One region of the Streptomyces sp. NPDC055239 genome, then DNA from elsewhere that is predicted to be linked to it. Evidence: riboswitches for the same ligand, from Rfam matches in the RefSeq annotation. Region 1 holds a riboswitch; each other region holds the start of a gene.
What was found. Region 1 has a riboswitch for cyclic di-AMP ahead of ACWFRJ_RS36100 (M23 family metallopeptidase). Riboswitches for the same ligand answer to the same signal wherever they lie in the genome.
Positions count from the first base shown of each region.

Region 2: it holds a riboswitch for cyclic di-AMP, as region 1 does, so the genes downstream of both, ACWFRJ_RS22865 (C40 family peptidase) here and ACWFRJ_RS36100 (M23 family metallopeptidase) in region 1, are expected to answer to the same signal.
Region 3: it holds a riboswitch for cyclic di-AMP, as region 1 does, so the genes downstream of both, ACWFRJ_RS27940 (NlpC/P60 family protein) here and ACWFRJ_RS36100 (M23 family metallopeptidase) in region 1, are expected to answer to the same signal.

Region 1 covers NZ_JBSGRD010000014.1:267,480-276,986, forward strand. Annotated here, with positions in the region: gene ACWFRJ_RS36070 (alginate lyase family protein) at 1-1,106, shown strand, start outside; tRNA gene ACWFRJ_RS36075 (tRNA-Met) at 1,219-1,292, shown strand; gene ACWFRJ_RS36080 (hypothetical protein) at 1,384-1,752, shown strand; gene ACWFRJ_RS36085 (PLP-dependent cysteine synthase family protein) at 1,816-2,979, shown strand; gene ACWFRJ_RS36090 (MFS transporter) at 2,976-4,220, shown strand; gene ACWFRJ_RS36095 (PP2C family protein-serine/threonine phosphatase) at 4,393-5,700, shown strand; cyclic di-AMP (ydaO/yuaA leader) riboswitch at 5,922-6,068, shown strand; gene ACWFRJ_RS36100 (M23 family metallopeptidase) at 6,080-7,171, shown strand; gene ACWFRJ_RS36105 (aldo/keto reductase) at 7,331-8,275, shown strand; gene ACWFRJ_RS36110 (PrsW family intramembrane metalloprotease) at 8,272-9,507, opposite strand, start outside.
Region 2 covers NZ_JBSGRD010000007.1:85,754-95,260, forward strand. Annotated here, with positions in the region: gene ACWFRJ_RS22820 (adenosylmethionine--8-amino-7-oxononanoate transaminase) at 1-188, opposite strand, end outside; gene bioB (biotin synthase BioB) at 181-1,401, opposite strand; gene ACWFRJ_RS22830 (8-amino-7-oxononanoate synthase) at 1,565-2,707, shown strand; gene ACWFRJ_RS22835 (DUF397 domain-containing protein) at 2,734-2,958, opposite strand; gene ACWFRJ_RS22840 (helix-turn-helix domain-containing protein) at 2,968-3,828, opposite strand; gene ACWFRJ_RS22845 (ATP-binding protein) at 4,110-4,586, shown strand; gene ACWFRJ_RS22850 (LysR family transcriptional regulator) at 4,598-5,509, opposite strand; gene ACWFRJ_RS22855 (LysE family translocator) at 5,651-6,283, shown strand; gene ACWFRJ_RS22860 (DUF6328 family protein) at 6,258-6,818, opposite strand; gene ACWFRJ_RS22865 (C40 family peptidase) at 6,981-7,454, opposite strand; cyclic di-AMP (ydaO/yuaA leader) riboswitch at 7,458-7,621, opposite strand; gene ACWFRJ_RS22870 (hypothetical protein) at 7,985-8,293, opposite strand; gene ACWFRJ_RS22875 (ATP-dependent Clp protease proteolytic subunit) at 8,301-8,936, opposite strand; gene ACWFRJ_RS22880 (amidase) at 9,180-9,507, shown strand, end outside.
Region 3 covers NZ_JBSGRD010000009.1:322,270-331,776, reverse strand. Annotated here, with positions in the region: gene ACWFRJ_RS27945 (ATP-dependent DNA helicase) at 1-2,331, opposite strand, end outside; cyclic di-AMP (ydaO/yuaA leader) riboswitch at 2,589-2,745, shown strand; gene ACWFRJ_RS27940 (NlpC/P60 family protein) at 2,754-3,947, shown strand; gene ACWFRJ_RS27935 (hypothetical protein) at 4,030-4,383, opposite strand; gene ACWFRJ_RS27930 (NlpC/P60 family protein) at 4,703-5,749, shown strand; gene ACWFRJ_RS27925 (hypothetical protein) at 5,821-6,459, shown strand; gene ACWFRJ_RS27920 (LuxR C-terminal-related transcriptional regulator) at 6,501-7,277, opposite strand; gene ACWFRJ_RS27915 (PspC domain-containing protein) at 7,274-8,563, opposite strand; gene ACWFRJ_RS27910 (PspC domain-containing protein) at 8,748-9,507, shown strand, end outside.

The DNA.
Region 1 (9,507 bases):
GGGCGCGGCCCGCCGAGCAGGGTTTCGAGCACCCCGGCGTGCTCGTCAGCAAGGCGCAGCTGAAGCGCGTGCGCGCCCACGTCGAGGCGCGCGAGCAGCCCTGGCTGACGGCGTTCGAGCGGATGCGGGACAGTAAGTACGGCGCCGCCGACTACAAGGCCAAGCCGTACGCCGTCGTCGAGTGCCCGCCCGACACCCGCCCCGGACAGGGCTGCGTGGAGGAGCGCGAGGACGCCATCGCCGCGTACACCCAGGCCCTCCTCTGGAACATCACCGGCGAGCGCGCGCACGCGAAGAAGGCCGTGCAGATCATGGACGCCTGGTCGGAGGTGATCACCCGGCACACGGAGGCCAACGCGGGTCTCCAGACGGCCTGGGCCGCCTCGTCGTGGGCACGCGCCGCCGAAGCCGTGCGCTACACCTACGACGGCTGGAGCGACGGCGAACTCCTGCGCTTCGAGCGGATGTTGCGCAACGCCTATCTGCCCCAAGTGCGCGACGGCTCTGCCGATTTCAACGGCAACTGGGATCTCCTGATGGCCGACGCGACCATCAGCATGGCCGTATTCCTCGACGACCACGAGTCCTTCGAGAAGGCGGTGACGCACTTCAGGACCCGCGTGCCCGCCTACTTCTATATGAAGTCGGACGGCCCGCTGCCCGTCTCGCCCGCGGGCAGCGACATCAACACCCCGGAGAAGCTCCAGAAGTACTGGTTCGGGCAGAAGACCTTCGCCGACGGGCTCTCCCAGGAGACCTGCCGCAACTTCAAGCACGCCAGCTACTCGCTCGCGGCCACCGCGCACATCGCCGAGACCGCCTGGCATCAGGGCGTGGACCTGTACGGCGAGGTCAAGGAGCGGCTGCGGGCCGCGCTCGAGTTCCACTCCAAGTACCAGCTGGGCGCCAAAGCGCCTCAGTGGCTGTGCGGCGGCAAGGTGCAGCGCGACATGGGGCCCGACACCGAGGTCGGCCTCAACCACCTGCGGGATCGGCTGAACCTCGACCTGCCGGAGACGGAGAAGCTCACGCGGAAGGGGCGGCCGGAGGGGACGGACGATCTGTTCGTGGCCTGGGAGACGCTGACGCATGCCGAGAACGCGTGAGCGCGTCGCCCTCGTTCGCCGCGGGTTCCCGGCCGCTTTCCGGCGTCTTTCCGGCTGCTTCTCAGCCGGTTCGCTTTCACTCCCCCTGATGGCGTAGAGTTGCATTCAACGGCGCGGGGTGGAGCAGCTCGGTAGCTCGCTGGGCTCATAACCCAGAGGTCGCAGGTTCAAATCCTGTCCCCGCTACTAAAGACCGAAGGCCCGGATCCAGTAATGGATCCGGGCCTTCGGTGTTTTTTGCGTAAGCGTGCGTGCGGTGCGTAGTTTCATGGTCACTATGAGTCGTCTGCGAACCGTGCTTTCGGTGGTGCTGCTCGCCGCCTGTGCGCTGTTCGTCGGCGCGTGCCACGGCCACCACGGTCTCGCCCCCGCGGGAACCAGCGTGGTCGCTCCGGCCCACCACGTCTGTCCGGGAGCGGGTCACGCGGAGCACGCCGGTGCCGGGCGGCAGGCCGTGGGGGCGTCGGCGGAGCGGAAGCGGGGCGAGCGCGGGGGCGGCGGACGGGCGTCGGCGTGGCCGTTCGTGCGGTGGAGCGGGTGGGGGAGCGGCGGGGGAAGCGGGCGGGCGGGGTGCGCGCGGACGCGGGCCGGGCCGCCGCTCGCGGGGCAGCGGCTTCTCGTCGCCATCGGGGTGGACCGGAACTGACGGGTGCGGAGCGTGCGCGTCCCCCCGTCCCGAGTACCCGAGAGCCCGAAGGGCATCACGCACATGATCAGCAAGCTTCAGCCCGCGGCGGCCGCCGTGGGGAACACACCCGTGCTCTGGATCGACGAGCCGTCCCCCGACGGCGGGCGCGGCTACTGGGCCAAGCTGGAGGGCTTCAACTTCGGCGGGATCAAGGACCGCGCCGCCCTCCACATGGTCGAACGGGCACGGGCGCGCGGCGATCTGCGGCCCGGCGCGCCCATCGTCGAGTCGACGTCCGGCACGCTCGGGCTCGGCCTCGCGCTCGCCGGGGTGCGCTGGGGGCATCCCGTGCACGTCGTCACCGACCCGGGCCTCGAACCCATCGTGGAGCGGATGCTGGCCGCCCATGGGGCGCGGGTGCATGTCGTACGCGAACCCTGTGGCGAGGGCGGGTGGCAGCAGGCGCGGGTGGACCGGGTCGGCGAGCTGATGGCGGTCCTGGGGGAGGGGGCCGCGGAGAGGGACGGTGGGGCGTGGTGTCCGGATCAGTACAACAACCCGGACAATCCGGCGGCTTACGGCGGCCTCGCCGCTGAACTCGTCGAGCAGCTCGGCCAGTTCGACGTGCTCGTCTGCGCGGTCGGGACCGGCGGGCACTCGGGCGGGATCGCGCGGGCCCTGCGGGGCGGGGCCCTGCCGGGTCTCGATCTTGTGGGCGTGGACAGCGTCGCCTCCACGATCTTCGGGCTCGCTGCGGGGCCCCGGCTCATGCGGGGGCTCGGCTCGTCCATCCATCCGGGGAACGTCGACCACGACGCCTTCGACGAGGTCCACTGGGTCGGTCCTGCCGAAGCCGTGCACGCGGCCCGGCGGCTCGCGGCCCGGCAGTTCGCCACCGGGGGCTGGAGCGTGGGGGCGGTGGCGCTCGTGGCCGGCTGGCTGGCCCGGACCCGGCCGCGCGGGACACGGATCGCCGCGGTCTTCCCCGACGGGCCGCAGCGGTACTTCGACACGGTGTTCAGCGATGAGTTCTGCGCGGGGCACGGCCTGTTGGGGGGTGGTGCGGTGCCGTCCGCCCCGCAGGAGGTGGCGGGTCCTGGGGAGCAGGTGACCGGATGGTCGCGGTGGTGTCCGCGGCGGCGGTCCCGGTGCGCGCCGGTGAACGGGCCGGTGAGCGGGCCGGTGAGCGGGCCTGAAATCGGACCTGAAATCGGGCTCGAAATGGAGACGGGTGGCGTCCAGTGAGTGACGTCTGGCGCCGGGCGCGTGCGTTCGATCCGGCCGTACAGCTCCTCTTCGTCAACCAGTTCACCATCAACCTCGGCTTCTACATGCTGATGCCCTACCTGGCGGCGCATCTGTCGGGCGGCCTCGGGCTCGCCGCCTGGGCCGTCGGCCTGGTGCTCGGCGTACGCAACCTCTCCCAGCAGGGCATGTTCCTGGTCGGCGGCGCACTGGCCGACCGCTTCGGCTACAAGCCCCTGATCGTCGCGGGCTGCGCCCTGCGCACCATCGGCTTCGGCGCGCTCGCCTTCGCACAGACGCTGCCCGTCCTGATCGCCGCGTCGGTGGCGACCGGCCTCGCGGGGGCGCTTTTCAATCCGGCGGTACGGGCGTACGTCGCCGCCGATGCCGGGAACGAGGAGCGGCGCATCGAGGCGTTCGCCCTGTTCAACGTCTTCTACCAGGGCGGAATCCTGCTCGGCCCGCTCGTCGGGCTCGCGCTCACGGGGATCGACTTCCGGGTGACGTGCGCGGTCGCGGCGGCGCTGTTCGCCGTGCTGTCGGCGGTGCAGGTGCTGCGGCTTCCCGTACGGCACCGGGCTGCCGCCGAGGAGCAGCAGGGGCAGGAGAGAGGGCAGTGGCGGGTGGTGCTCGGCAACCGGTCCTTCTGGCTCTTCTCGCTCGCCATGACCGGGTCGTACGTCCTGTCCTTCCAGGTCTATCTCGCGCTTCCCCTGGAGGTGGAGCGCCTTGTGGGGGACGGCACCGGGGGGACCGTCGCGACGAGTGCGCTGTTCGTGGTCTCGGGGCTCGTCGCCCTAGTCGGACAGCTGCGGATCACGGACCTGTGCCGACGCACGTGGACGCGGGAGCAGTGTCTGGTCGCCGGGCTCGGGCTGCTCGGGGCGTCGTTCCTGCCGCCCGCGCTCGGCGGATCGGGGTACGTCGGGGTCGCGGGGCTCCTTGTGTGCGCGGCGGGGCTCGCGGGGGCGACGGCCGTGCTCTACCCGTTCGAGATGGAGACGGTCGTCGCGCTGTCCGGCGACCGGTGGGTGGCCACGCACTACGGCCTCTACAACACGGTGTGCGGCATCGGCATCACCGCGGGGAACCTCGCGACCGGCGCCCTCCTGGGCGCCACCCGGTCCGCGCCCGCCGTGCTGTGGCTCGGCCTCGCGGCCCTGGGCGCCATCTGCGCGCTCGCCCTGCGCGGCCTCTCCCGGACGGGGCGCCTCGCCCCGCAGCCGGTCGGTACGCCCTAGGGGCCTCTGGCCGGCGCTAACCCGGTCGGCCCACACCGGTCGCCCCGCGCCGTCGCTCCGGGAACCCTGGACGAGCGCGGTCATGGATCTGGTCCTGGCCGCGGGATTCGGCAGGAGAAGACCGGTGGGGCAGCGAGGAGGAAGCGGCGGCCAGGGGGAGGGGGTGACGGGCATGGGGCAGGGAGAGGGTGCGAGTGCGGGCGAGGGCGCGGGCAAGCGTGAGGGCGCCGGCAAGCGTGCGGGCGGCAAGTCCGCGAGCCGGGGTCCCGGCAGTCGAGGCCCTGGCAGCAGACGCCTTGGCAGTCGAGGTCCCGGCAAGCGGCCGCGCGGGGCTCACAGCAAGAGCCCCACTGTCAGGCACGAGCGGGCGTTCGTACGGGCGCTTCCGCTGCTGCTCATCGTCGTAGGCATCGTCTACGACATCTCGACCCCGCCCCAGTTCACCGCCGCGCCCCTCTTCGCGGCCGCCCCGCTCGTCGCCGCCCCCTTCTACTCGCTGCTCAGCACCACCCTCATCGGCGCCGGTACCTCCGTCGCCGTGCTCGGCCTGCACTTCAAGACCAACACCGGCACCGACGTCGACGCCATCACCGAGGTGTTCACCGTGGTGACCGTCGCCGTGCTCGCCGTCCTCATCAACCGCGTCGTGCGCCGCGGCGACGAACAGCTCGCCTCCGCCCGTTCCATCGCAGAGGCCGCCCAGCGCGCCGTACTGCCGCAGCCGGATCCCCGGATCGGCGGGCTCGACGTCGCGGCGCGGTACGAGGCAGCGGAGGCCGACGCGTTCATCGGGGGTGATCTGTACGCCGTTCAGGACACCCCGCACGGCGTACGCGTCATCGTCGGCGACGTACGAGGAAAGGGCATGGGAGCGGTGGCGGCCGTCGCCGTCGTCATCGGGGCGTTCCGGGAGGCCGCCGAGCAGGAGGCCACGCTGGAGGCGGTGGCGCAGCGCCTCGAGCGTGCCCTCGCGCGTGAGGGCACGCGGCGCGACGGGCTCGACGACTTCGAGGGGTTCACCACCGCCATCCTCGCGGAGATCCCGCACAGCGACGGTCTCGTACGCCTCATCAATCGTGGGCACCCGGGACCGCTGCTCCTGCGCGGCGACGGGCGGCTGTGCGTCCTGTCCGCGACCGAGCCCGCGCTGCCGCTCGGGATGGGCGAACTGGGTGCCTGGCCGGATCGCGCGGACGAGACGGAGTTCCCGCCGGGGGCGATGCTCCTGCTCCACACCGACGGGCTCTCCGAGGCGCGTGACAGCCGGGGCGAGTTCTACGATCCCGCCGCCCGGCTCGGCGGCCGGATCTTCCCGGGACCCAATGGTCCGGACGCGCTCCTCGCCACGCTCACCGAGGAAGTGCGGCGGCACACCGGGGGCGGCACGACCGACGACATGGCGCTGCTCGTGGTGCGGCGGCCGTTGGTGACGGGTGACGCCACGTCTCGTACGGAGATCGATGTCACGGGCCGTGACTGAAGGACACCACTCCGCATAACAACTGACGCACTGTCAAGGAGATGTGAAGCTCCGGTGTGTGAAGAAGTGGGGTCAACTCGACCCGTTCCAGCCCTCCGTGTCCCGGTAAGTACCGGCCAGATCCGTTAACGATCAACTGGAACAGCTTGGAATACGACCCTGCTGTCTATTAACGTTCGATAACGCAGCGCGGTCGTCCCAACCGACACTCGAGTCGGCTCCGCGCGCACGCGCCTAATCCCGCAAGGGAGCCGGGGAACCACCAATTGGGGTGAATCGGTCATCTGTGCATCCGTGCCAGATGCTCGTAGGAGACCTTCCTGCTCCGAACCCGTCAGCTAACCCGGTAGGCGAGAAGGAAGGAAAGGAGTGCGCCCCGGTGGCGTCCAACCGCCCTGCCCCCCAAGGCACTTATGTACCGAATGACGACGATTTCGGCGGGTACGACGACAATTCCTGGGAGGAATGGAATCCCACCGAGGAGTCCGTCCGCCCGGTCCGCGGCAGGCACCGCGTCCACAAGCGGGGCGGTGGCGGGCTCGCCCGCAGCTCCACGGTTCTCGGTGTAGGCGTCATCGCCGCCGTCGGCGCGGGCGGCATCGCCACCGCGCAGGGCGGCAAGCCCCCGGTCTCCATAGAGATGCCGGACCTCTCGGCCGTCACGGACTCGCTGCCGGAGGCCAAGTCGCTCCCGGGCGTGGGGTCTTTGATATCCGACGGCTCCGATTCCTCCGACTCCGCCGCCGCGGAGAGCGGCGTCGCGGTGGCCGCCGCGCCGCTGAGCGCCGCCGGTCTCAGCACCGCCGACGCCGAGCAGGGCAGCACGGACGCGGGCGAGGCGCTGCGGGCCCGCATCATGGAGCAGGCCGAGAACCAGCAGGACCAGGCGGACGCCGCGGTCCAGAAGGCGGCCGAAGAAGCCGCCGTCAAGCAGGCAGCCGCACAGGCCGCCGCCAAGCAGACCGCGGCCGAGAAGAAGATCGCCGCCGAGAAGGCCGCCGCGAAGAAGAAGGCCGAGGCGGAGGCCAAGAAGAAGGCAGAGGCGGAGCGCCTTGCCAAGCTCGCGAAGAGCTACACACTGCCCGTCGGCTCGTACACGCTCACCGGCACCTTCGGTCAGCCCGGCTCCATGTGGTCCTCCGGGTACCACACGGGCCTGGACTTCGCGGCTCCGACGGGTACGCCGATCAAGGCCATCCACTCCGGCACCATCAAGGAGGCCGGCTGGGCGGGGGCGTACGGCTACCGCACGGTCCTGGAGCTCGACGACGGCACCGAGCTGTGGTTCTGCCACCAGTCGTCGATGAGCGTCAGCGTCGGCCAGAAGGTCACCACCGGCGAGGTCATCGGCCGTGTCGGCGCGACCGGCAACGTGACGGGGGCCCACCTCCACCTGGAGGTCCACCCGGGCGGCGACTCGACCGGCGTCGACCCGGCGGCTTGGCTGCGCGGCAAGGGCCAGTCGCTCTGACCGCCGCTCTGCAGCAGCCTCTCTGAAGCAGCATCTGAACTCCGGCGGTCCTGGCGACAACCCCCCGACGTCAGGGCTGCCGGTTCGGCACGCCCACTTTCCGAGTTATGCGCATGAGTTGTGCGGAATGCTGCGGTCCGTATGGGCGTTGAGTTCCGTATGACTTCTCTCCGCAAGCTCGGCTCGTCCGACCTCGACGTCTTCCCGCTCGCCCTGGGCGGCAACGTCTTCGGCTGGACGGCCGACGAGGCGCAGTCCTTCTCCGTGCTCGACGCCTACACCGCCGCCGGCGGCAACTTCATCGACACCGCCGACGTCTACTCGGCCTGGGTGCCCGGCAACAAGGGCGGCGAGTCCGAGCACGTCATCGGCAACTGGCTCGCCGCGCGCGGCAACCGTTCCGACGTCGTCCTCGCCACGAAGGTCGGCGCCCACCCCGATTACAAGGGTCTCTCCGCCAACACCATCAAGTCCGGTGCCGAGGAGTCGCTGCGCCGCCTGCGCACGGACTACATCGACCTCTTCTACACGCACTACGACGACCCGACCGTCTCCGTCGAGGAGATCATCGGCGCGCTCGACGACCTGGTGACGTCCGGCAATGTCCGCGCCATCGCCGCGTCCAACGTGACCGCCGAGCGGCTCCAGGAGTTCCTCGACTTCTCCGACCGCGAGGGCCTCGCGCGCTACTCGGCGCTGCAGCCGCACTACAACCTCGTCTCGCGCGACACGTACGAGGGCTCGCTCGAGCAGGTCGCATCGCGCTCCGGCCTGGCCGCCGTCCCGTACTACGCGCTCGCCTCCGGCTTCCTGACCGGCAAGTACCGCCCGGGCACGCAGGTCGACAGCGCGCGGGCCGAGGGCGCGGGCAAGCACCTGGAGACCGAGCGTGGCCGACGGGTGCTCGCCGCGCTCGACGAGGTCGCGCAGGCCCGCGGCGCCGAGATCGCGACCGTGGCCCTGGCGTGGCTCGCGGCTCAGCCGACGGTGGCGGCGCCGATCGCGTCGGCCCGTACGGTCGAGCAGCTGCCCGCGCTGCTCGCGGTGGGGGAGCTCGAACTGACGGAGTCCGAGGTGGCGACGCTCACGGCGGCTTCCGCCTAGCCCCGGTAGGGGTTGTACGCGGGGTAGGGCATCGCGGGCCGGGCGGCGTACGGATATCCGTAGGGGTTCTGCTGCTGCGGATAGGGCTGTTGGTAGGGCTGCGGGTACCCGTACGGCGGCGGCATCGGTACGAGTACCGGTGCTGTCGCGCGCGCCGCGTAGGCGAGTGCGGGCCGTGCCGCCTCGCGGCGCTCCCACAGCGCGTGCAGCAGTTCCCGCTCCCGTACGACGAAGTCGGAGCCCGCGCGGCCCTTGCGCCCCCGGTGCCGCAGGAGCGCGAGGGAGGTCGCGTACGTCTCGTACTGGGCGACCGTGCGCGCCGCGGCCTTGCCCTGCGTGTACGAGGCGTAGTCGCGGGCGAGCGTGCGGGCGCGCATCGTGCCCAGGGCGTACGGCTCCGGCGCGGTGAGCCAGCCCGCGAGCGCGTACGCGGGCAGTTCCGCGCGCACGATGCGCAGGCCGCGCTGCCTGGTCCAGATCACCAGCCAGGTGAGCAGGCCGAACGACGGCAGCATGAAGAGCGCGTACACGGCGAAGAAGCCGTAGTCCCCGAAGCTCGCCGAGCCGTTCCACAGGGCGTGCAGGCTCATCGCCAGGAGCAGTCCGCCGACGGGGAGCAGGACGCGGCGCCAGTTCTGCCGGTCGGTGCTGAGCGCGGCGATGCCGAAGCCGATGCCGGTGAGCACGGTGAAGAGCGGGTGGGCGAAGGGCGACATGACGACGCGTACGAAGAAGGTCGCCGCCGTCACGGACGCGAGCCCGGTCCCGCCGTTGAGCTGGTCGGTGCCGAAGGCGCTGCCGAGATAGAGGATGTTCTCGGTGAACGCGAAGCCGGTGGCGGTCACTCCGGCGATCACCACGCCGTCGACGATGCCGGTGAAATCGCGTCTGCGGAAGAGGAAGACGAGCAGGACGGCCGCGGCTTTCGCGCTCTCCTCGACGATCGGCGCTATGACCGTCGCGCCGAGGTTGTCCGCGCCGGTGGGGTCGGCCGTGGCGGTGGCTATCCAGCGGGTGGCGAAGCTGTTGGCGACGATCGCTATGAGGGCCGCGGCGCAGGCGCCCCAGGCGAAGGCGAAGATCAGGTTCCGCCAGGGTCCCGGCTGGACCCGTTGCAGCCAGCGGAAGGCGGTCACCAGGAGCGGCACGGGCAGCGTCGCGAGGCCGAGCCCGACGAGGAAGCCCTGGGTGCCGGTCTGTTCCCGGACCAGGGCCAGGATCACGAGGCCGGA
Region 2 (9,507 bases), on a different contig from region 1:
ACCAACTCACCCCCGCCGTCCGCGAGCCGCAGCCGTACGCCGCTCGCCGACTCGACGACCAGGGGTTCCTGGCGGCCGGGCATCGGGCCGTACGGATGCCACACGTGGCGACGGTCCAGGTCGAGCAGTTCGGGCACGGAGAGACTGGAGAGGCCTGAGAGGTTGGAGAGGTTGGAAGGGTCAGGCATTGGGCGCCAGATCCGTTCCCGCGCCCCGTCGGCGTACCGCCACCAGATCCGTGCGTGCCTCGGACGCTTCGGTCCCTGCGGCCTCGGCCGGCGCCGCTTCGGACGAGGAGCCGCACGGCCCGCAGCCGCCCCCGCCGTCCGCGTGCGACCCGCATCCGCCCCCGCCCCCGCCACCGTGCGACCCGCATCCCGCCGCCGCGATCGCGTCCGCGCGGTGCTCCGGCAGCGTCACCGTGCCCGCGCCCTCGACCTCGAAACCGGCGTCCGCGATCATCTCCAGGTCGGTCTTGCCGGCCTGGCCCTCACTGGTCAGATAGTCGCCGAGGAAGATCGAGTTGGCGAGGTGAAGCGCCAGGGGCTGCATCGTGCGCAGATGCACCTCGCGGCCACCCGCGATGCGCACCTCCACGTCGGGGCAGACGAAGCGGACCATCGCCAGGATGCGCAGGCAGCGCTGCGGGGTGAGGTTCCACTCCTTGGCCAGCGGGGTGCCCTCGAAGGGGATCAGGAAGTTGACCGGCACCGAGTCGGGGTCGAGGTCACGCAGTGCGTAGACCACGTCCACCAGGTCCTCATCCGTCTCGCCCATGCCCGCGATCAGACCCGAACAGGCGGAGAGGCCCGCGGCCTGCGCCTGCTGCACGGTGTCCACGCGGTCGGCGTAGGTGTGGGTCGTGGTGATCTGCCCGTACGTCCCCTCGGACGTATTGAGGTTGTGGTTGTACGCGTCCGCGCCCGCCGTGCGCAGTTTGTCCGCCTGGCCCGCGGAGAGCAGCCCGAGGCACGCGCACACCTCGACGCCCTCGTTCTGCTCCTTGATCGCCTCGATGGTCTGCGAGACCCGGTCGACGTCACGGTCGGTCGGACCGCGGCCGCTCGCGACCAGGCAGACCCGCTTCGCGCCGCCCGCCACCCCGGCCGCCGCGGACTGCGAGGCCTCGTCGGGCTTCAGCCAGGTGTATTTGAGGATGCCCGCCGTCGAGCCGAGGCGCTGCGAACAGTACGAGCAGTCCTCGGGGCAGAGGCCCGACTTGAGATTGACCAGATAGTTGAGCTTCACCCGCCGCCCGAACCACTGCCGCCGCACCTTCCCGGCGGCGGCCACCACGTCGAGAAGCTCGTCGTCGGAGGTGGCCAGCACGGCCAGCGCCTCTTCGCGGGTCGGCAGCTCGCGCCGAAGCCCCTTGTCCACCAGCGTGTTCAGCAGATCCATGGCGCTGATCCTTACGTACGAGAGCCTCCCTTTCCAAGGAGACTTCGCACAACAGAAACGCTGAGAGGTGTGGGTATTGCCACATCCTGGCCCGGTGGCCGGACGGCTAGGGTCTGTGCACTGTCTACAAACCGGCCAGTGTCGACGACCCGGAGGATCTCCCATGGCGAGCTCGCCGTTCGACTGGATCGACGAGCAGGCGAGCCTGCGCGCCCGGGCCGGACTCGTCCGCACCCTGCGCCCCCGCCCCGCCGACGCCGGCGGCCTCCTCGACCTGGCGAGCAACGACTATCTGGGCCTCGCCAGGCACCCCGAGATCACGGAGGGCGCGGCGGCCGCGGCCAGGCGCTGGGGCGGCGGAGCGACCGGCTCCCGCCTGGTGACGGGCACCACCGAGCTGCACACGGAACTCGAGCGTGAACTGGCCGAATTCTGCGGCTTCGAGGCAGCCCTCGTCCTCTCCTCCGGATACGCCGCGAACCTCGCCGCCGTCACCGCCCTCGCTTCGCACGGCTCGCTGATCGTCTCGGACGCGGGCAACCACGCCTCGCTGATCGACGGCTGCCGCCTCGCGCGCGGTACGACGCAGGTGGTGCCGCACGCCGACCCTGATGCGGTGCGCAAGACGCTTGACGGGCACGCGGGTCCCGCGGTCGTCGTGTCGGACACGGTCTTCTCGGTCGACGGCGACGCTGCTTCACTGACCGAACTTTCTTCCGTTTGTTCGGAGTTCGGTGCCGGTCTCATCGTCGACGACGCCCACGGGCTCGGGGTGCTCGGCGACGGCGGACGGGGCGCCCCGCAGGCGGCCGGGCTCGCGGGCACCGCCCACACGGTGGCCACGGTCACCCTGTCGAAGTCCTTCGGCAGCCAGGGCGGCGCGGTCCTCGGCCCCGCCAAGGTCATCGACCACCTGATCAACGCGGCCCGCACCTTCATCTTCGACACGGGGCTCGCCCCGGCCGCCGCGGGAGCGGCACTCGCGGCGCTGCGCCTGCTGCGCGGGGAGCCCGAGCGCGCCGCACGGGCCCGCGCGGTCGCGAGTGAACTGCATGAACGCCTCACGGCGGAAGGTCTCTCGGCGGTACGACCCGACGCCGCCGTCGTCTCCGTGCGCGCGCCGTCACCGGAGACGGCCGTGCGATGGGCCGCCGACTGCCGGGACGCGGGCCTCGCCGTCGGCTGTTTCCGTCCGCCGTCGGTGCCCGACGGCATCTCGCGGCTGCGGCTGACCGCCCGAGCGGATCTCACCGGCGCACAGATCGCCGATGCCGTACGGGTGATCAGCCGCACCGCGCCTCGGTAGTCACCTGAAAGCCGTGACCTCGGTAGTCACCTGAGGCCGTGGACGAAGGCCTCCCAGGTGGCGAGCGAGAAGAGCAGGGCGGGCCCTGCCGTGTTCTTCGAATCGCGCACGGCGAGCAGCCCCTGCTTCGGCCCTGAAGCGAGCGGAGCTGTCTCCACGCAGTTGTTCATGCCGTTGCTACGGCTGCTGCGGTGCCACCGTGCGTCGTGCAGAGACGTGCTGGAAGGTACGTGCCGAGGCAGTGCAGTCATGGTGCCCCCTTACGCGCCGTCACGTATCCCGGCGATGTGATCCGTTGATTCCTCGGGTGAAAGTGCCTTTCGTCGAAGGGAGTTGAAGGCATCCGTGTACGCCTGGAGGTCTTCTCTCCGTTCGAGGTAGAGGCTACTCGTCAAGTGGTCGAGAACCACCACATCCAGATCAGAAATGTTCGGAAATGAGAAAATAACGAAAGAGCCAATGAGGCCGACGTGCTCCCCGGCGGCGAACGGCAACACCTGAATCCGCACGTGGGGCAGTTGCGAGGCCTCCAGTAACCGTTTCAACTGGCCGTCGAGCACCTGGCTGCCGCCCACCGGCCTGTGCAGCACCGCCTCGTCCAGGATCACGCTCAGGTGCAGCGGAGGAGCCGCGCGCAGCACGTCCTGACGGGCCAGACGCACCTCGACCAGCGCGTCCACCTGCTCGTCCGGCCTTCCGTCGAGCGCTGCCCGGGTCACCGCACGCGCGTAGTCAGGAGTCTGCAGCAGGCCCGGCACGACCGTGGTCTCCAGAGTGCGGACCCGGCAGGCCTGCGACTCCAGGCTGATGAAGTCGCGGTAGGCGGGCGGCAGCAGCTCGCGGTAGGCGTGCCACCAGTGGCGGCGCCCGCCGTCGTCCTCCGAGCCCGCAAGCGCGACCAGCAACTGGCGCAGGCCCGGGTCCTTCACCTCGTACGCCTCGAGCAGCAGGTGTACGTCGGTCGCCTTGGCGCCGCTACGCCCCGTCTCGATCCGGCTGACCTTCGACTGATGCCAGCCGACCCGGTCCGCCGCCTGGCCGCTGGTGAGTCCGGCGTGCGTGCGCAGCGCACGGAGCTCGGAACCGAGTTTCCGGCGGCGCACCGCGGGACCGTAGCGCATGTCCGTCTCTCCTTCCCGACGGAGCCCGACGGAGCCTCTGTTCCGGACTCCCCAGGCTTTTCACCGGCGACAGTAGAGGAAGCATCGGCGGCGCGCCCAAATACGGTCTTCCGTAGCAGAGTTCACCGCTTCGAGCGACAGATATATGCACATCTTGGTGGATGGCCACCTGTGAGTGCCTCAGGAGTGGCAGGCTGGCGCAAAGCACCATTCCGGGACCGTCCTCGTGTTCTCCGCTACCAGTCGGAGCCGAGCCCCGGTGGGAAAGGGACAGCGTCGCCATGGCAGACCTTCAGGAAGCATCCGTCACCCTGCCGAGCGATCCTGCCTCGGTCTCCGCGGCCCGGAAGCACGTGTTGACCGTCCTCACCGAGTGGGGCCTCCCGGACGGCACGGAAGCGGCCGACACGGTCCGGCTCATCGTCTCCGAACTCGCCACGAACGCCGTCCAGCACACCCGGGGCCAGTCGCCCACCTTCACGGTGGAGATGGAGCTCGACCGGGAGGAGCAGCTGCGCATCGGCGTCACGGACAGCCACCCCCGCTACCCCAAGCGGCTGCCCGCCGCCGTCCAGCAGGACAACGGCCGAGGCCTGGTGATCATCCGCTGGCTGACCATGGAGTGCGGCGGCAGACTGTCGGTCACGCCCACCGCCGAGGGCGGCAAGACGGTCTGGATCGAGCTGCCGTGGACCGCGACGGTCCGCGGTGACACGACAGCGGCGCCCTCGGCTTCGCCCTCGCCCTCACCTCGCTGAGCTTCTCGCCCTCACCCCGCTGTGCGTCCGAAGGCTCCCCGGAGCAGCGCCCGGAAGGTGTCCGCCGCGGGATGCGACCCGTCGGAGCGGTGGACGACCGAGATCGTACGGCGAAGATTCCCCGGCTCGAGCGGCCTGACCCCCACCGGGGTGACCGCCGTCCGCGCCACCATCTCCGGTACGACGGCGACCCCGAGCCCGGCGCTCACCAGCGCGCACACCAGCGCGTAACCCGGAGTCTCGACCAGGACCGAGGGCGTCGCCCCGGCCCGGACGAGCGCGGACTCCACGCCCTGCCGGGGTGGATGCGTCGGCGCCATGCTGATCAGCGGCTGACCGGCCAGCTCACTCAGGGGCAGCCGCGACGAGGCGCTCGCGAGCACGTGGCCCGGCGAGGTCACCAGGACCAACTCCTCGACCAGGACCGGCTCCACGGACACGGACGCGGGCAGCGGCAGCGCGTCCGCGGGCTCGTAGGTGTGCGTGAGGGCCAGGTCGACCTCGCCCGAGGCCACGGCCGCGACGCCGAGCGGCGGTTCGTAGTCCCGCACCATCAGCTCGATGTCCGGATGAGCGCGGCGGAACGCGGTGAGCGCGGGCGGCATCAGATGGATCCCGGCGGTGGTGAAGGTCCCCACGCGCAGTCTGCCGCCGGACAGGCCCGCGAGCCGGGCGAGTTCGTGCCGGGCCTGCTCCATCTCGTCGAGGACCCGGCGCGCCCGCGCGAGAAGGAGTTCGCCCGCGCCGGTGAGGCGTGCCCCGCGGTGATGCCGGACCAGGAGTGAGGTGCCCGCCTCCCGCTCGAGCTTGGCCAGCTGCTGGGAGAGGGCGGGCACGGTGTAGCCGAGTCGTTCGGCGGCGCGGGTGATCGACCCGGCCTCGGAGACCGCCACCAGTGCGGCGAGCCGCGTCGGGTCGTACATGGAGGTCTCCCGGTGCAGGAGCCGACGGGCCGTGAGGCCGTGTGGTGCTGTCCGTCGGCGCGGGGGATAAACGCCTGCTTAAGGCAGACCCAGGATATTCCACATACCTGCTGAAGGCAGAAGAACGGCAGCCTTGAGGTCATGGACGCACAACTGGTCGCCTTCACCGGAGTCGCCGCGGGCATGGTCGCCATGCCGGGTGCCGACTTCGCCGTGGTGGTACGCAACGCCCTCACCTCCCGCCGCGCCGGAGTCGCCTGCGCGATCGGTGTCGCGGGCGGGCTCGTGGTGCACACGGTGCTCGCGGTGGCCGGGGTCGCGGCCGTCCTGGCGGCGGTTCCCACGCTCTTCCGGGCGCTGCAGGTCATGGGCGGGGCCTACGTGCTGTACCTCGGCTACCGCGCCCTGCGGTCGGCGGCGCGTCCGCCGGAGAGCTTCGGCACACCGGACGGCGAGGCAGAGGCGGCGGCCGGGGGCAGTCTGCGACAGGGCTTCCTCACCAACGCCCTCAACCCCAAGGCGCCCATCACCTTCCTCAGCGTGCTGCCCCAGTTCGTGCCCGCGGGCAGCCCCGCGATGCCCAGGACGCTGCTGCTGGCGTCCATCATCGTGGCCCTGGCCCTCGTATGGTTCCCGGTCGTCGCGCTCCTGGTGGACCGGCTCGGCCGCCGGCTGCGGAGGCCGCGTACGGCCCGTGCGATCGAGGGCGGCACAGGTGTCGCGCTCAGCGTCCTCGGCCTGGTGCTCCTCACCGAGGCCGTCCTGATGGCGTGACGCGGTCCGACCCGCCGGAGTCGTCGTCATACTCGCCCTTGCCCGCGCCGCGCCGCACCAGGACGGGAAGCAGGCCCCAGAGGCCCGCGCACACCACAAGGGTGCCCGCGCTCGCGACGATCCCGCCGGTGCGGCCCACCGCCACGTCCACGACCAGGAGCACGGAACCGGCGAGCGCGAACACCAGGACCACCATGCCGATACCGGCGAGGCGTGACGACACCCGCACGATCCGCGGCTTGGAGTGCTGCCCGAACAGCCACCTGTGCAAGGCGGCAGGCGCGGTGAAAAGCGCGGCGGACAGGACGGCGAGCAGCAGCGTGGTGACGTACGTGGCGCGCTGCACCGTGTCGAGCGAGGTGAAGCGTTCGGTGAAGGCGAGCGTCAACAGGAACGCGAAGAGGATCTGCACTCCGGCCTGCGTGACGCGCAGCTCCTGGAGGATCTCGGAGAAGTTGCGGTCGGCGCGCTCGAAGCTCGTCTCGTGGCGCGGCGGCGGGTCCCCCGCGGTGGGAGCACTGTTGTTTTCGGCCATGGCGCACGAGTATCCGCGTGGACGCCGTCCACGCCCGGTGGACGCGCCGATCAGAGGGCCGGGCGGGGGGCCGGGCGGAGACTCGGCCGGGGGCCGCCGAGCGGCGGCGGCAGCCGTGAGGCTCCCGCCGCCGCTCGGCAGCCGGCGTTCAGTGACGGGTGATCAGCGCACCCTGCCGTACCAGACGCTCTTCGTCCAGATCTTCTCGAGGCGCACCACGGTGTTCGACTTCGGGGCGTGCCAGATCCGGCCCTTCCCGGCGTAGATGCCGACGTGGTAGACGTTCCGGCCGGAGTGGAAGAAGACCAGGTCGCCGCGGGAGCGTTTCGACGCCGAGACGTGGCGGGTCTTGTTGTACTGCTGTGCGGCGGTGCGAGGCAGCTTCTTGCCCGCGCGCTTGAACGAGTAGAGCGTCAGGCCCGAGCAGTCGAACCTGTGCGGCCCCGTCGCTCCCCAGCGGTACGGCGAGCCTTTCTTGGAGGCAGCGATCTTGAGCGCTTTGGTCCCGTGAGTCGCTGCCTCTGCTTCCGTCGTGAGCCCTGGGGCCACGAGGGTGCCGCCTACGACGGCGAGCGTGAGGACCGATACGGAGCCGGCCCTGGTGAGCAGCGACGGAACATGCTTCAGCGCGGTCATGCGCAACCCTTCGTCAGCCGCCTGTGAAGGATGACCTGTCGGATTCGGGCTGGCGAAGTTGCCCGGCCGCGATGTGCGGCTTCACCCCAAGGGTCGGCGTCCGGACCTTCCGGACCGACCCGTCATGCCTGGGTCCTCCACTCCTGCCGATGCACCGATGTCGACCGGTCATCCGGGTGGCGGCAGGACTCGGCGTCCGCCCGGACCGCCCCGCCGCTGTGGCGGGGGCTTGTCGTCGGAAGGGATCTTGACCCGACAAGGGTGCGAATTCCGAGCCGAAACGGCGTTTTGTGAGGCTCCTCACGGCTGAACCATTCAGGTGGACAAGGTCTGATTCGGGAGCGGAGCGAGGCACTCGACGATCGTTCGACCAGCACCGGAACGAGTAATTCCGGCCATCGCGTACACATCTGACGCAACCGCGGACGGCCCGAATGACTACGAATGTCTACGCCGAACGAGGTAGCCCGTTTGGTTCGTTTGAGTCCTGCCCCGGACGGTTCGGACGCCAGGGCCGGGGTGACGGGGACTCAGGATGCCGACGGGGGCGGCACGGTGACCCGTCCGGCTCGCCGCTCCCCGTCCAGCACACGGAGCGCTCGGGCCAGCGTCGGCGCGTGCACGGCGCTCTCGCCCCGCTGGTGCATGAGGGTCAGGGCGTCCCGCAGGGCGGTCGCGCTGCCCACCAGGGCCTGTGCGGCGCGCAGGCCGCCGTAGGTGTCCGAGGCGCGGGCGGGGTTGATCCTGCCGACCAGGTCGACCACTTCGAGGTATCGGTCGATCAACTCGCCCTCGGCTCGGGTGAGTGCGGGCAGGGGAGGGAGCTCGGGCGGCAACACCGGTGGTTCACCTCGCGTCCGGGGTGCGCGGGGATGACTTGCGGCTCGCGACGATCCGGTCCACCAGGCCGTACTCGACCGCCTCGGAGGCGCTCAGGATCTTGTCGCGCTCGATGTCGGCCGCGACGAGCTCCGGGCTCCGGCCGGTGTGTTGGACGAGCAGCCTCTCCAGTTGCGCCCGGGTGCGCAGGAGTTCGTCGGCCTGGATCGCCAAGTCGGTGGCCTGGCCGTGGATCGGCTCGGCGAGCGAGGGCTGATGGATGAGGACCCGGGCGCCCGGCAGCGCGCATCGCTTGCCGGGGGTGCCCGCGGCCAGCAGGACGGCGGCGGCCGATGCGGCCTGGCCCAGGCAGGTGGTCTCCACGTCGCAGGTGACGAACTGGATCGTGTCGTAGATCGCCGTCATGGCGCTGAACGAGCCGCCGGGGGAGTTGATGTAAAGCGAGATGTCGCGGTCGGGCGCCAGGTATTCGAGGTGCATGAACTGCGCCATCACATCGTTGGCGGAGGTGTCGTCGACGGGCGTCCCGAGGAAGACGATGCGTTCCTCGAGCAGTTTCGAGTACGGATCGAGGGTCCGCTGCCCCGTGGTGGTGCGCTCGGTGAACTCGGGCAGGACATAGCGGGCGAACGGTCGGTTCATGGCACGTCTCTCCTCTGCCGGGGGCGGCTATGCCCCAAGGCTTCTGTGAAAAATGTACAGGACGTACGTAACGTCGTAGTGGGGAGCATGTTCGTGTGATCCGCCGGAGTCAACCGATGCGCCGTGTTTCAGCCGCTCGCTGAAAGCGCATGCCGAGAACGCGGCCACGAACGTCGGCCGCCAACCGCCCCGAAGACCGCTCCGAAAACCACTCCGAAATCCGCCCCGGACCGAAAGCGTCGTATGAGCCCTGAAGCCCACCGAGCCCCCGATGCCGCTGAGCTCGTCCACCTCACCGCCCGCGAACTCGCCGCCCGGATCCGCGACCGCGAACTCTCCGCGCGCGAGGTCGTCCAGGCGCACCTGGACCGGATCGAGCAGGTCAACGGCGCCGTGAACGCCGTAGTGACCCTCACGGCGGAGCGCGCGCTCGACGAGGCGTACGCCGCCGACGAGCAGACGGCGCGCGGTGAACCGCTCGGCCCGCTGCACGGGCTCCCTGTCGCGCACAAGGACACGCACGACACCCGTGGCATCCGGACCACCTACGGGACCCCGCTCCTCGCCGACA
Region 3 (9,507 bases), on a different contig from region 1:
GGCCGCGGGACCTGAGGAGGCGGGCGCGCCGACGGAACCCTTCCGCTTCCAGTCCAGGTGGGCCTCCGGGATCTCCTCCAGGAAGCGCGAAGGCGGGTTGTACGAGGGCTGTCCCCAGGCGCTGCGCATCGAGGCCCGCGTCAGATAGAGCCGTTCCCGCGCGCGCGTGATGCCCACGTACGCGAGGCGGCGCTCCTCCTCCAGCTCCTTGACCTGGCCGAGGGAGCGCATGTGCGGGAAGACGCCGTCCTCCATGCCGGTCAGGAAGACGACCGGGAATTCGAGGCCCTTGGCGGTGTGCAGCGTCATCAGCGTGATGACGCCGGAGCCGTCGTCCTCCTCGTCGGGAATCTGGTCCGCGTCGGCGACGAGCGCGACGCGTTCGAGGAACTCGGAGAGCGTGCCCGACACACTTGTGCCCGCGCCCGCGTCTTCTTCTCCGCCGCCGGTTCCGCCCTCAGCCTCGTTCTCGGCCGCCCCGCCGGTCTCCCCTTCGGTCTCCTCTTCGCCGTCCTCGCTGCCTTGGCTGCCTTGGCTGCCGCCAGCGCTGTCGTGTTCGAACTCGAGTGCCACGGCGGCGAGTTCCTGGAGGTTCTCGATGCGCGTCTCGTCCTGCGGGTCGGTCGAGGCCTGCAACTCGGCGAGATACCCGGTCCGCTCGAGCACGGCCTCCAGGACGACGGCAGGACCCGCGCCGGACTCGACGATGGTCCGCAGCTCCTCCATCAGCACGTTGAAACGCTTGACGGCGTTCGCCGAGCGGGCCGCCATTCCGTACGCCTCGTCGACGCGCTTCAGCGCCTTCGGGAAGGAGATCTTCTCGCGCTGCGAGAGCGCGTCGATCATCGCCTCCGCGCGGTCGCCGATGCCCCGCTTGGGTACGTTGAGAATGCGCCGCAGCGGTACGGAGTCCTCCGGGTTGGCGAGCACCCGCAGATACGCGAGGACGTCCCGGACCTCCTTGCGCTCGTAGAAGCGGACGCCTCCGACGACCTTGTAGGGCAGGCCGACGCGGATGAAGATCTCTTCGAAGACACGGGACTGCGCGTTCGTCCGGTAGAAGATCGCGACGTCGCCCGCCTTCGCGTCGCCCGCGTCGGTGAGCCGGTCGATCTCGTCGGCGATGAACTGCGCCTCGTCGTGCTCGGTGTCGGCGACATAGCCGATGATGCCCGCGCCCGCGCCCGCGTTGGTCCACAGGTTCTTGGGGCGGCGGCTTTCGTTGCGCTCGATGACGGCGTTGGCCGCGGTCAGGATCGTCTGCGTGGAGCGGTAGTTCTGCTCCAGGAGGATCGTCGTCGCGTTCGGGTAGTCCTCCTCGAACTGGAGGATGTTGCGGATCGTGGCGCCGCGGAAGGCGTAGATCGACTGGTCCGCGTCACCCACGACACACAGTTCGGCGGGGTCGTCACCCTCGCCTCCGGAGGGGCCGACCAGCTCGCGCACGAGGGCGTACTGAGCGTGGTTGGTGTCCTGGTACTCGTCGACCATCACGTGCCGGAAGCGGCGGCGGTAGTGCTCGGCGACGTCCGGGAACGCGCGGAACATGTTGACCGTCGTCATGATCAGGTCGTCGAAGTCGAGGGCGTTCGCCTCGCGCAGCCGCGACTGGTACATCGCGTAGGCCTGGGCGAGGGTCTTCTCGAAGCCGTCGGCGGCCTGGCCTGCGAAGGTCTCCTCGTCGATCAGTTCGTTCTTCAGGTTCGAGATCTTGGCGCTGAAGGACTTCGGCGGGAACTTCTTCGGGTCGATGTCCAGGTCACGGCAGACCAGCGCCATCAGGCGCTTGGAGTCGGCGGCGTCGTAGATCGAGAAGGAGGAGGTGAAGCCGATGGTCTTCGATTCGCGGCGCAGTATGCGCACGCACGCGCTGTGGAAGGTCGACACCCACATCGCGTTGGCCCGCGGCCCGACGAGCGCCTCGACGCGCTCCTTCATCTCGCCGGCGGCCTTGTTCGTGAACGTGATCGCCAGGATCTGCCCCGGGTGCACGTGCCGCTCGGCCAGGAGATACGCGATGCGGTGCGTGAGGACCCGGGTCTTGCCGGAGCCCGCGCCCGCGACGATGAGCAGCGGGGAGTCCGCGTGCACGACGGCCGCGCGCTGGTTCTCGTTGAGACCGTCGAGCAGGGCCGCCGGGTCGAGCACCGGGCGCGGGGCGCCGTCGCGGTAGTGCGCGTCCCGGGGTACGGGCGCGTCGAACTTCCCGTCGAACAGATCATCCGGAACGGACTCCGGAGCACTGTCCTCGGGCGGCGGCGGGGGTTCTTCCTCCGAAGCCCGCGAGGGCTTGAGGTCCGCCAGGAAGCTGTCATCAAAGAGGCTGCTCATCGCCTCCCGAGTCTAGGCGGCCCCACTGACAACCCGCTCCGGGTTCCGGCCACGTCCACCCGCCCACGTCCACCCGCCTACGCCCCGCCCACGCCCGGTCACCCTCCGCCATGGCGCAGCGTGTCCGCGTCAAGAGCTTCGTAAAGTCACGAAAATGTATCGGGCATATCGCACATCAACCTTCACATGAGCCACACGAGTTGGCTAGCGTGCTGCGTGGGCTGCTCGTACTCCCACCGGCGAACCCCGCCGGGAACGGGTGGCCTCCGCCGAGTTCGATCTCCTCGGAGCCGGGGACCCACGATGAACTTGGGGTGAATCGGTCCCGTACGAAGTACGGGACTGTAGGGCAACCTTCCGGAACCACCCGCCCGAACCCGACAGCTAACCCGGTAGGCGGTCTACGGAAGGAGTCGCCTCCCTTGGCGTCGCACCGCAAGCCGCGGACCCGCATTGCCGGCCTACGCGTCACCCCTGCCATCGGCATCACGACGGCGGCCCTCACCTCCGTGGCCCTGCTGTCACAGAGCGCGCAGGCGGCACCGTCCGCACCGCAGAAGCCCAGCCTCGAAGAGGTCCAGAAGAAGGTCGACGACCTCTACCACCAGGCGGGCGTGGCCACACAGAAGTACAACTCGGCCAAGGAGCGCACCGACAAGCAGCGCAAGAAGGTCGACACCCTTCTCGACGACGTGGCTCAGCGCACCGACAAGCTGAACGATGCCCGCCAGGAGCTGGGCGCGTTCGCCGCGGCGCAGTACCGCACCGGCGCCGTCTCCGAGACCGCCACGATGATGCTCGCCGACGACCCGCAGGGGTACTTCGACCAGAACCATCTGTCGGACCGGCTGACCGCACGCCAGAAGAAGGCGGTCGACGACTACCAGACGAAGCAGGCCGCAGCGACGAAGCAGCGCACGAAGGCCGCCAAGAGCCTTCAGACGCTGAGCGACTCGCGGGACGACCTCAAGACGAGCAAGCGGACCGTCCAGAAGAAGCTGGGCCAGGCGCGCACGATGCTCTCGCAGCTGACGGCCGAGGAGAAGGCGCGGCTCGCGGCGATCGAGAAGAAGAAGGAAGAAGCGGCCAAGCGCAAGGCCGCCGAGCTCGCCCGCAAGCAGGAGGCCGAGGCGGAGGCCAAGCGCAAGGCGGAAGAGGCCGCGGCGAAGGAGCGCGAGAAGAACAAGGAGACCCCGGACACCGGCTCCGGTTCCGGTTCGGACGCGGGTTCGGGCTCCGGCTCCGGCGACACAGGCAGCGGGTACGCGGCGAAGGCCGCGAAGGTCATCAACTTCGCCGAGGCACAGATCGGCAAGCCGTACGTGTGGGGCGCCACGGGACCCGACTCCTACGACTGCTCCGGGCTCACCCAGGACGCGTGGAAGGCCGCGGGGATCTCCCTGCCGCGCACGACCTGGGACCAGGTCAAGGTCGGCACGACCGTGAAGACCGCCGACGCCAAGCCCGGTGACCTTGTCTTCTTCTACGACGACATCAGTCACGTAGGTATCTACATCGGCAACGGCAAGATGATCCACGCCCCGAAGCCGGGCGCGAACGTCCGCACCGAGTCGATCTACTACATGCCGATCCACAGCGTGGTGCGGCCCGCGTAACCGCCCCACGAATCACTTCGCACAAGAGAAACGGCCCTCCACGCGCGCGTGGAGGGCCGTTTCTCTGTGAGTGGGGGCGGGATCAGGTCCACAGCACCGCGATGAAGATGTTCACGACGGTCAGCAGACCGACGGCGCCGAACATCCTCTTGTCCACCTTCTCCTCGTCCCGCTTCACGTAGACCAGCGCGAGGATCACGATCAGCACGGCCATCTTGATGCCGATCTTGAGGTTGTTGACCGGGTTGTCGTCCGCCTGATTGAGACCCACCAGGACGACGCCCGTGACCAGCATCGTCAGCGCACCGTGCAGCATCGCCGGGTTGAAACGGGCCGTGCCCTCGCCCATCTGCTTCATCTGGGTGAGGAAGCCACCCAAGAGGGAGGCGATGCCGATGATGTGCAGGCCGACGAAGAGGTGGGTGAGAACGTCCATGAGCCGGAGCCTAGCCGGGGCCTTATCACCACTCCGTAGCCAGGTGGGCCCCAAGCGCCGCATCGGTCACACGCCTACGGGAAGAGCGCTCGGCCCGGCGGATCGCACAGCCACAATCGGTCACCGGCGGCACACTTCAGCCAGTTGCGCACAATCCGTCACCAACCCGTGACGGTCAGGTTTAGCGTCCTTCGTCAGGTGACCGGCTCCCCACCGCCGCTCGGATCAAGGGCGGCAGTCGGACACCACCGCCGAGAATCCGGCGGCGGCCCGCTCCCCCTGTGTGGGCCGCCGCCGGAACCTTAAAAGGAGCCCCTACGTGGCAGCGCACCGCAAGCCCAAGCAGCGCTCGCTCAGTGGCCATACGGCCCGCACAGCCGCCACCATCGCCCTCGCCGGGGCTGTTACGGCCATCGCCTTCGACGGCACAGGACACGCGGACCCCCGGCCCACCCCGGCCGCGGTGAAGTCCAAGGTCGACGCGCTCTACCGCGAGGCGGAGGTCGCCACCGAGAAGTACAACGGCGCCAAGGAGAAGGCCGAGAGCGCCGAGAAGTCCCTGGGCGAGCTGCGCGACGAAGCGGCCCGCAAGACGGAGAAGCTCAACTCGGCGCGCGAGGGCCTCGGTGCGATCGCCGCCGCGCAGTACCGCACCGGTGGCATCGACCCGGCCTTCCAGCTCGCGCTCTCCTCCGACCCCGACCAGTACCTCGAGCGTGCCGCGCTCGCCGACCGGGCGGACAGCCGCCAGGCCGCGGCCGTCACAGGTGTGCGGAAGCAGCTCCGGGAGATGGACCAGCTGCGCAGCGAGGCCGACGCCAAACTCGTGGACCTCAAGTCCCGTCAGGCGGAGCTGAAGAAGAACAAGAAGACCGTCACCGGAAAGCTCGACGCGGCCAAGCGGCTCCTGTCGCAGCTCACCGCCGCGCAGCGCGCGAAGCTCACGGGCGACGGCGACAGGGCCTCCCGCGCCGCGGGTCGTGACGGCTCCCTGGGCGTCCCGGCCAAGGCCCCCAACTCCCGTGCCTCAGCGGCTGTCTCGTACGCCTACAAGGCGCTCGGCAGCCCGTACGTATGGGGCGCCACCGGCCCCAACGCCTTCGACTGCTCGGGCCTTACCCAGGCCGCCTACCGGTCCGCGGGGGTCGCCCTGCCGCGCACGACGTACGCGCAGATCAATGAGGGCCAACGGGTCCCGCGCTCTCAACTCCGGCCCGGAGACCTGGTCTTCTTCTACCAGGGCATCAGCCACGTCGGGATCTACGTGGGCAACGGCCAGATGATCCACGCCCCGAACCCGAGCGCACCGGTACGCCTCGCCCCGATCAACCAGATGCCGTTCGCGGGGGCCGCGCGGGTGGCGTGAGGGTTCCGGATGGGGGCGGGGCCGCACGGGTGGCCCGAAGGGCCGCGCGGGCCGCGGGTACTGTCAGGGCCATGCCCCGCCGTACGCTGCCGCCGCCTCCGCCGCCCGCCTATCTGCGCACCTGGCCGGACCGGGACGCGCTGCTGCACGACCGCGGCACGGCGCTCGAAGAGCTGCGCAGGCGGAGCCTGGGTGTGCACCGGATCCTGCTGCTCTGGCTGCTCGCGCTCGGCTGCGTCATCGGCTGGGCGCTTCTGACGGTACCGATCGAGATGATCGAGGATCATGATCCGATGGCCTTCGTCCTGGGCCCGCTCTGCGCGGTCCTGGGCCTCGGGGCCGTCGTTCCCTCGGTGATCGGCGTCGTCGTCGGTATCCGCAGCGACCGCAAGGCCCGCGAACTCACCGAAAGCTGGCTGGCACTGGACAGCCACCCGGCATCCGACTCCGCTCTCCGCTCCCCCGCCCTCAGCCTCTGCTGGCTCCTCTCGTCCCTCCTCGTGTGCGCGGTCGGCCTGTGGGCGTCCTTCGCGGCCGCCGCCTACGCCGAACCGGGACGCGACTCGTACAGCGACGTCGTGCTCGGCATGGGCACGGGCCTCATCCTGTGGCTGACGGGCCTCATCGGCATCACCAAGGCGGTGGGCCACTACCGCTGGGCGATACGGAAGCTGGGCCCCGCCTCAGCCGCGAACGACGCGCACCGCTGAGCCAGGCCGGACCGTCGCCGAAAGCGGGGCCGGCCCGACCATCAGACCAGCCGACGCGCCGTCGCCCACCGCGTCAGCTCGTGCCGGTTGGACAGCTGGAGCTTCCTCAGTACCGCCGACACATGCGACTCCACCGTCTTCACGGAGATGAAGAGCTGCTTGGCGATCTCCTTGTACGCGTACCCGCGCGCGATGAGCCGCAGCACCTCGCGCTCGCGCTGGGTGAGACGGTCCAGGTCCTCGTCGACCGGCGGCGCGTCGGTCGACGCGAAGGCGTCGAGGACGAAACCGGCGAGGCGCGGCGAGAAAACCGCGTCGCCGTCCTGCACACGGAAGATGGAGTCGACCAGGTCGGTGCCGGTGATCGTCTTGGTGACATAGCCGCGGGCACCGCCACGGATGACCCCGATGACGTCCTCCGCGGCGTCCGAGACGGAGAGCGCGAGGAACCGCACAGGGCTCTCGGCATCGGACATCAACGGAGCGCAGCGGCGCAGCACTTCCACCCCGCCGCCGCCCGGAAGGTGCACGTCCAGGAGCACGACCTCGGGGCGTGTCGTCGTGATGACCGTGACCGCCTGGTCGACGTCCGCGGCCTCGCCGACGACCTCGACCCCGGTGATCGCGGTCCTGCCGATCTCCGCCTGGACGCCTGTACGGAACATCCGGTGGTCGTCGACGAGGACGACGCGCGCATGGCGACCCTCCTGGTCACCGCCGACACCGGCACCGGCACCGGCACCGGCCGCATCGGCCGACGGCTCGGCCGCACCCTCTGATCCGCCCCTGGGCCCCACGGGCTCGCTCGCGTCGCTCATGTCGTCGCCGTCCTCTCCATCTCCAGCTCGACTTCCGTGCCGCCCCCCGGCACCGCGCGCAGCCGCGCCGTGCCGCCGTTGCGCTGCATACGGCCGATGATCGATTCTCGTACGCCCATGCGGTCGTCCGGCACGGAATCCAGATCGAAGCCGGGGCCACGGTCCCGGACGGACACGAACACCGTCTGCCCGTCGACTTCGGCGAAGACCTGCACCGCACCGCCGTCGCCACCGTACTTGGCGGCGTTCACCATTGCTTCCCGTGCGGCCTGCGTCTGCGCCGTCAGGCGGTCGTCGAGCGGGCAGTCGCCGACTATGACGACCTCGATGGGGACGCCGTGCTTGTCCTCCACCTCCGCGGCGTCACGCCGGACCGCTTCAGCGAGAGTGTCGGGCTCGTCCGCCTCGTCCTTGCCCGTGCCCTCGGGTTTGTAGAGCCATTGGCGCAGATCGCGCTCCTGGGCGCGGGCCAGGCGGCGCACCTCTGAGGCATTCTCGGCGTTGCGCTGGATCAGGGTCAGGGTGTGCAGGACCGAGTCGTGCACATGGGCGGCGACCTCCGCCCGCTCCTGGGCGCGGATACGCATCAACCGCTCCTCGGAGAGGTCCTGCATCATGCGCACGAGATAGGGGCCGGCGAGCAGCGCGACGCCGACGAGCACGGCGAGCGCGGCCTGCAGCACGGAGCTGAGGTGCGAGGTGGAGCCCTGCAGCACGACGATGCCGGTGACACCGGCACCCACGAGCAGCACTCCGGCCCCCGCGCGGGCGATGGTCAGGGTGCGCCTGCGGCGGCCGACGGCCATCCAGCGGGCCCGGCGGGCGTTGTCGGCCTGCCGCCAGACCAGCGCGACACCGGCGCCGACGAGCAGGGTCGGCCAGAGGTAGGCCTTGGTCGAGCTGCCCAGGTCCACATTGCCGACGAAGACCATGGCGACGATGACCATCGCGAGCAGCGCGACGAGCTGGCCCCTGTCCGGCTTGCGGGCCACGAGTCTGCGGCGCCCGTCGGGCGCCGTCTCGCTGGTGACGGCGGAAGGCGGCCGCTGGGCGTCGACCCCGCCGACGCCCAGCGGCACGAAGAACCAGAACGCCGCGTACAGCAGCGCGCCGAGCCCGTCAGCCATGAACAGACCCGCGAAGATCAGCCGCACCCAGACGACGGGCAGCCCGAGATGACCGGCGAGGCCGCGCGCGACACCGCCGAGCCAACGGCCGTCACCGCTGCGATAGAGCTTTCGCAGCGGCCGCTCGTCTTCGATGGATACTGCTGCGGCTTCCGGCATGCCTCCGATATTCACACGCGTACGCGTACGCGGGCATCAGGGTCGACCCCCGAGACGTCCCTGATCTCCGCCCCGGACGGCGGTGACGTGGCGGTCGGGGCAGGGACGTGTCAGGGGCGATCTCAGGGTTCGTCCAGGGTTGTCCCGGCTGCCGCGGCGGCCTCCTGCCCGTCACCATGGACACATGACAGACGAGCAGCCCGCCGGGACGGGCCCGCAGACCGCGCCCGATCCCCTGACCGCCACGGCGCAGGAGCCGGGCGGGCCGCTGATCGTGCGGGCCTTCCGCCGCGATCGGCGGCACAAAAGGCTGGGCGGTGTGTGCGCGGGGCTCGGTCAGCACTGCGACATGGATCCGGTGATCTTCCGGATCGGGTTCGCGCTCATCTCCGTCACCAGCGGGCTCGGCCTTGTCTTCTACGGCTTCGCGTGGCTGTTCGTCCCCTTCGAGGACGAGGAGGAGAACGAGGCGCGCAGGCTCCTCTCCGGCCGGGTGGACGGCCAGGCCCTGACGGCCGTGCTCTTCGCGCTCGTCGGCTGCGGCGTCTTCCTCTCTTTGCTGAACAACGGCGGGGCGCTCGCCTTCGCCGCCGTCCTCGCGCTGCTCCTCGCCGGCGCGGGGTACTGGTCGCAGCAGCGCGGTACGACCGATCCCGACCCGGTGGCGGCCCAGGCCGTGGCGGATGCTCCGCCGGAGGCGAAGGCACCGCCGGTGGCCGGTGCCCCTTCGTGGTGGCGGGACCCGATCATCAAGGACGGCACGCACGACGGGATCTCGGGCTATTTCTGGGGGCCCGAGGGAGTGGCCGTCCAGTATCAGCCCGACCCCCCGCACGGACGGATACGGCAGCGGGAGCCCGAGACGGCCCCCTCGCCCAAGCCGCGCGGCCCGCGCTGGATCGGCGGCCTCGTCTTCCTGGGAGCGCTGCTTGCCGGCGGCCTCG